Linked DNA regions of Pseudoduganella dura. The protein of the gene in region 2 binds, or shares a complex with, the protein of the main gene of each other region. Links are inferred from orthologs where the notes say so. Each region holds a gene or a part of one and is shown on either strand. Other genes may lie near its edges. The genes, in order: moaD and moaE.

Evidence for each region.
Region 1: the proteins of moaE (region 2) and moaD are in contact, whole or in part, in a crystal structure (PDB 1FMA), measured with the Escherichia coli proteins. The link is inferred for Pseudoduganella dura from one-to-one orthologs.

Annotation. Positions count from the first base shown.
Region 1 is NZ_WNWM01000002.1:6,396,206-6,399,307, reverse strand. The notes cover bases 247-3,036. They hold moaD (molybdopterin converting factor subunit 1), read right to left. Parts: upstream 1,876-3,036; coding sequence 1,618-1,875; downstream 247-1,617. Other genes in these bases: GJV26_RS27635 (molybdopterin molybdotransferase MoeA), read right to left, coding at 1,883-3,036; GJV26_RS27645 (hypothetical protein), read left to right, coding at 1,369-1,614; GJV26_RS27650 (TIGR03862 family flavoprotein), read right to left, coding at 247-1,294. Also shown: more of GJV26_RS27650, read right to left, coding at 17-246; more of GJV26_RS27635, read right to left, coding at 3,037-3,097; thrC (threonine synthase), read right to left, coding at 3,100-3,102. UniProt on the Escherichia coli protein: Involved in sulfur transfer in the conversion of molybdopterin precursor Z to molybdopterin.
Region 2 is NZ_WNWM01000002.1:5,209,908-5,213,218, reverse strand. Bases 140-3,138 are described here. They hold moaE (molybdopterin synthase catalytic subunit MoaE), read right to left. Parts: upstream 1,878-3,138; coding sequence 1,401-1,877; downstream 140-1,400. Other genes in these bases: GJV26_RS22875 (DUF349 domain-containing protein), read right to left, coding at 1,874-3,138; clpB (ATP-dependent chaperone ClpB), read right to left, coding at 140-1,257. In the rest of the region: more of clpB, read right to left, coding at 1-139; more of GJV26_RS22875, read right to left, coding at 3,139-3,311. UniProt on the Escherichia coli protein: Converts molybdopterin precursor Z to molybdopterin. This requires the incorporation of two sulfur atoms into precursor Z to generate a dithiolene group. The sulfur is provided by MoaD.

The DNA.
Region 1 (3,102 bases), 1.2 Mb from region 2 along the record:
GCCTTCGCGGCCTGCGTTACCGGCAGACGTGAAGCCAGTCGGCCACATCCCGCCCCGCCGCCACGCCTCCCGCCAGGCAAGCCGTCAACAAATACCCCCCGGTCGGCGCCTCCCAGTCCACCATCTCCCCGGCAACGAACACCCCCGGCATGGCGCGCAGCATCGTGCCTTCGAGCGCCTCGAACGCCACCCCGCCGGCACTGCTGATGGCTTCGTCGATCGGCCGCGGCGCGCCCAGCGTCAGCGGCAATGCCTTCAGGGCGCGCGCCAGCGTAACGGGATCGGCATACTGATCCTTGCTCAGGCATTCATGCAGCAATCCGGCCTTGACGCCCTTGATGCCGAGCCGGCCCTGCAGGTGGCTCGACATCGAGCGCGACCCGCGTGGCCGCGCGACTTCCCCGAGCACGCGTTCGATGGATAGATCGGGCAGCAGGTCCAGCTCGACCACGGCGCCGCCGTGCGCCTCCACCTGGTCGCGCACCGGCGCGGACATCGCGTAGATCAGGCTGCCCTCGACACCGGTCGCCGTCACGACGAACTGCCCCTGCCTGCGTACGCGCTGCCCGGCGCCATCGGTCCAGGTCGCGGCGACCGTCGTCAGCGGCTGTCCCGCGTAGCGTTCCGAGAACACGGCGCTCCATGCCACATCGAAGCCGCAGTTGGACGGCCGCAGCGGCGCCACGCCGATGCCGCGCTGCGCCAGCACCGGCAGCCAGGCGCCATCCGAACCCAGACGCGCCCAGCTGGCACCGCCGAGGGCGAGCACCGTGGCGTCGGTGTGCGCGAGCAGTTCGCCGGCCGGCGTATCGAAACGCAGCGCGCCTTCGGTCCAGCCGATCCAGCGGTGGCGCTGGTGGAATTGCACGCCGGCTTCGCGCAGCCGGTGCAGCCACGCGCGCAGCAGCGGCGCGGCTTTCATTTCGGTGGGGAACACGCGGCCGGACGTGCCGACGAAGGTCTCGATGCCCAGGCCATGCACCCAGGCGCGCACGGCTTCCGGGCCGAACGCGTCGAGCATCGGCCGCAGCGCGGCGGCGCGAGCGCCGTAGCGCGTCACGAACTGTTCATACGGCTCGGCATGCGTGATGTTCATGCCGCCGCGGCCGGCCAGCAGGAACTTGCGGCCGACGGAAGGCATGGCGTCGTACAGGTGGACGTCGAACGTGCCGGCGCGGGCCAGCGTTTCGGCGGCCATCAGGCCGGCCGGGCCGCCGCCGACGATCGCCACGCGCGGGCGGGAAACGGGGGCATTGTCCGGGGGAGTCGCAGGAGGGGGTGCTAGGTTCGTCATGAGGAGCGAGATTGTAGTGCAAAACGCGCCCGGCCCCGGCATACTGGAGGCAAAATCACCGCTGGAGGAACCCGATGGGCCCGCTCTTCTGGATCACACGCTACCTGCTCGCGGCCGTGCCGCTGTTCGCCATCCTCGCGGTTGTGGAATGGGCGAAAGGCACCACCACCCTGCAGGACATCGCCAGCGCCGCCATCTGGGCCGCGGTGGCCGCGGCGATTTTCACGGGCGTGGCGTGGAACCGCTACCGCAAGGCCGTGCATTGCGCGATGTGCGACGCGGCCGCTCCCGAGCAAACCGCGCACGCGAAGAAGAAGTAAGGCTCAGCCGCCCGTCACGGGCGGGAAGAACGCCACCTCGGCGTTCTCGGTCAACGCTTCGCCTGCGTCGCACATCCGCTGGTTGCAGGCCATCCGCAACGCGCGGCCCTCCCCCAGCGCCTCGGCCCACGCGCCGCCGCGGGCGACGAGCAGATCGCGCAGCGCGCCCACCGTGGCCACATCGGCCGGCACGCCGATGGTTTCGCCGCCGCTGCCCAGCTTTTCACGCACGCTGGCAAAGAATTTCAGGTTGATTCGCATACGTTGGTCAATACAGCAATTCGGTGAACGGGATGAAGCGCACGACATCGCCGGCGCGGATCGGCTGATTGGCCGGGTTGTCCACCAGCCCGTCGCCCCACACGGTGGACGTGAGCACGCCCGAACCCTGGTTGGCGAACAGGTCCAGCCCGCCGTTGGCGTTCATCCGCGCGCGCAGGAACTCGTTGCGGCGGTCGCCTTTCCAGTCGAAGTCGGCGCGCACGGAAAAGGCCAGCGCTGGACGCGCGGCGGCGGCACCCTGGAGCTTGAGCAGGAACGGCCGCACGAACAGCAGGAACGTGACGAAGCTCGATACCGGATTGCCCGGCAGGCCGATGAAGAAGGCATTGCCCGCTTCGCCGAACGCCAGCGGCTTGCCCGGCTTGATCGCGATCTGCCACATGTCCAGCCTGCCCTCGGCTTCGACCGCCGGCTTGACATGGTCTTCCTCGCCGACGGACACCCCGCCGGACGTGATGATCAGGTCGCTGTGCTGCGCCGCCCGGCGCAGCACGGCGCGGGTCGCATCGAGGCTGTCCGGCACGATGCCGAAGTCGGTCACTTCGCAACCCAGGTTTTCCAGCAGCGCGCGCAGGGTAAAACGGTTCGAGTTGTAGACGCCGCCCGGCACCAAAGGCTCGCCGGGCATCGTCAGCTCGTCGCCGGTGAAGAACACGGCAACGCGCGCGCGGCGCAGTACCGGCACGCTGGCGAGGCCCACCGAGGCGGCCAGCCCCAGTTCCTGGCTGCGCAGCCGCGTGCCGGCCGGCAGGATCACGCTGCCGCGCGTGATGTCCTCGCCGGCGCGGCGGATCCATTCGCCCGACTGGGGGGCATGGCGGATCGTGACGGTATCGCCACTGGTTTCGCACTGCTCCTGCATCACCACGGCATCGGCACCTGCCGGAATGAACGCGCCGGTGAAGATGCGGGCGGCCGTGCCGGGCTGCAGCGGCGTGCCGACATGGCCGGCGGGGATGCGCTGCACGACCGGCAGCACGGCATCGCCGCCTGCGCAATCGGCGGCGCGCACCGCGTAGCCATCCATCTGCGTATTGTCCTGCGCCGGCACGTCGAGGCCGGACACGCAGTCGGCGGCCAGCACGCGGCCGTTCGCATCCAGCGTGGGCACCGTTTCGACATCCGTCACCGGGCGGCATGCCGCCAGCAGGAAGTCCAGCGCCTCCTGCCGCGACAGCATCGGCTTGCGCTCGCCCGCCATGCCTA
Region 2 (3,311 bases):
CAGCCGGCGCTCCAGCTTGTCCATCACCTCGGGCTTGCTGTCGATCTCGATCTTGATCTTCGAGGCGGCTTCGTCGATCAGGTCGATCGCCTTGTCGGGCAGGAAGCGGTCGGTGATGTAGCGGTGCGACAGCTCGGCCGCCGCGATGATGGCCGGGTCGGTGATCTCCACCTTGTGGTGCAGCTCGTACTTGTCCTGCAGGCCGCGCAGGATCGCGATCGTCGCTTCCACGCTCGGCTCGTCGACAAGGATCTTCTGGAAGCGGCGCTCCAGCGCGGCGTCCTTCTCGATGTACTTGCGGTATTCGTCGAGCGTGGTGGCGCCCACGCAGTGCAGTTCGCCGCGCGCCAGCGCGGGTTTCAGCATGTTGCCGGCGTCCATCGCGCCCTCGGCCTTGCCGGCGCCCACCATCGTGTGCAGCTCGTCGATGAACACGATGGTCTGGCCTTCATCCTTGGCCAGTTCGTTGAGCACCGATTTCAGCCGTTCCTCGAATTCGCCGCGGTACTTGGCGCCGGCCAGCAATGCCGCCATGTCCAGCGACAGCACCCGCTTGCCGCGCAGCGAATCGGGCACCTCGTTGTTGACGATGCGCTGGGCCAGGCCCTCGACGATGGCCGTCTTGCCCACGCCGGGCTCGCCGATCAGCACCGGGTTGTTCTTGGTGCGGCGCTGCAGCACCTGGATCGCGCGGCGGATCTCGTCGTCGCGGCCGATCACGGGGTCGAGCTTGCCCTGGCGCGCCCGCTCGGTCAGGTCCATCGTGTATTTCTTCAGCGATTCGCGCTGGCCTTCGGCTTCCTGCGAATCGACCTTGCCGCCGCCGCGCACGGCATCGATCGCCGCTTCCAGCGACTTGCGGGACAGGCCGTTTTCCTTGGCCAGCCGCCCGGCATCGGATTTATCGTCCGCCAGTGCCAGCAGCACCATCTCGCTGGACACGAACTGGTCGCCGCGCTTCTGCGCTTCCTTGTCGGCCAGGTTCAGCATGTTGACGAATTCGCGGCTGACCTGCACGTTGCCGCCGGTACCCGATACCTTCGGCAGCCGCTCGCCGGCGCCTTTCAGGGCGGCGGCGAGGCCGCCCACGTTGACGCCGGCCCGCTGCAGCAGCGAACGAGCGCTGCCGTCGTCCTGGTTCAGCAGGGCCGTCAGCAGGTGCACGGGTTCGATATAGGGGTTGTCACCGCCGACAGCCAGGCTCTGGGCATCGGCGAGCGCTTCCTGAAGTTTTGTCGTGAGTTTGTCTTGACGCATGGTGCTCGGCTCCTTGTTTTATCTTCCGATAAAGTGCGGATGCGCACGTACTATTTCAAGCACCCGGGAGCATTACCTCCGCAAGCACTGCACTTCAGGGAGGCCCGTCGGGAGAGCCCGCCGGCAGGGAACGGCACCGCAGTTCAGGCCGGATCCTGCCACTTGTCCAGGGCGGCATCGTCGGACACGCGCGCGTCCACCCAGCGCGCCCCGTCCGGCGTTTCTTCCTTCTTCCAGAACGGCGCCTCGGTCTTCAGGTAGTCGATGATGAACTCGCAGGCGGCAAACGCCTCGCCGCGATGGGCGGACGTCACGGCCACCAGCACGATCTGGTCGCGCGGCAGCAGCGGCCCCACGCGGTGGATCACCAGCGCGTCGTGCACCGGCCAGCGCGCGGCAGCCTGGTCGATGATCCGGTCGATCGACCCTTCGGTCATCCCCGGGTAGTGCTCGAGCTCCATCGCCGCCACCTGCGCGCCGTCGTTCAGGTCGCGCACGGTGCCGACGAACGTGACCACCGCGCCGGTCTTGCTGTTCCCGGCGCGCAGTCGCGCCACCTCGGCGGAAAGGTCGAAATCCTCGTGCTGCACCCGCACCCGGCTGGTCCCGCCGCCGCTCATCGGCCCTCCGCGCCGACCCGGCGGAACAGGGTTTCGATGCGGCTGGCCGTGCGGTCGTCCACCAGCGCCGGCATGGCGCACAGCGCCACGAACTGCGCCGCCTGCGCGCCCGCATGGCCGGCCTTGTGGCCGGACTTCAGCGAATCCTGCAGCACCTCGACCTGCATCTTCAGGCGGTCGCGCGCGAATTCGGCACCGCTGTCGATGCCGGCCACGATCTCCAGCCGCAGCACTTCGGCCAGCAGGCGGGAGCGGTTCGCTTCCAGCGTGCCGGCATAGGCGCCGCGCGGCGCGGCATCCGCGGCGGCGGCCTGCAGCGCGGCATTGAAGCGGGCATGCAGCGTGCGTTCGTAATCCGCCGGGAGCGGCGGCAACGCCGCCCAGCGGGCGCTCCAGTCCTGCGCATCGACCGGGCCGGGCGCGGCCAGCGCATTCTCCAGCGCCTGCACCAGGCGCAGCTTGTCGCGCAGCGCGTTGGCCTGCGCGGCACCGGCGCGCTTGCGGATCGCATCGGCCTCGCCTTGCAGCCTGGCGACGGCGGCCCGGTAGCGCGTCTCGATGCGCGCCTCGGCCGCGCGCGGCACCACGCCGCTCGCATGCCACGCCGCGGCGGCATCGCGCAACGCCTTGCCGATCGCCGCTTGCCGCGCCTTGTCGTCGCCTTCCGCCGTGAAGCCTTCCAGCCCGGCGCAGATCGCCTCGCGCGCGTGCAGGTGCGCCTTGCGCTCGTGGTCGGCCGCGTGGGCCGATTCCTTGCGCCGGGCAAAGATCGTGTCGCAGGCGGCGCGGAATTTCTGCCACAGCGCCTGCTCCTGGCGGCGTTCCAGCGGCAGCGCCTTGGCATGGCCCTGCCAGGCTTCCTGCAGGCCGCGCAGCGTGTCCACCGTGTGCCGCTCGGCCGGATCGAGCTTGTAGACTTCCTCGATCAGCTGCTCGCGGCGCGCCACCTCGATGCGCCGCTGCTCCTCGAGCGGCGCCATCAGCGTGTCCATCGCCTTGCCGAACGCGGTGTCGAGGCGCTTCTTGTCCTTGCGGTCGATGGTGCCCAGCCGGCTCCATGCCTGCCGCAGGCGTTGCGACGACGATGCCAGGCTGCGCCAGTCCTCGCGCGCGGCCGGCGAATCGGCCACCAGCGCGGTGACTTCGTCGACCAGCGCCTGGGCCCTGGCCGCGCTGGCATGCCGCTCGTCGGCCAGCTGGCGGAAGTGCGCGGCGGCCGGCGCATAGGCGGCGGTGCAGGCGGCGTCGAATTTCTCCCACAGGCTCTTCGGCGCGGCCCCGGAGACGCTGTCCAGCGATTTCCAGCGCTCGCGCATCGCGCTGACTTTCTTCGCCAGTTCGCTCATCGGCAGGTTTTGCGCAGGCAATTCCTCGACCGCGTGCACCAGTTCCTCGCGCGACACGTTGCCGCCCCAGCGCGCCCAGGCCGCCAGC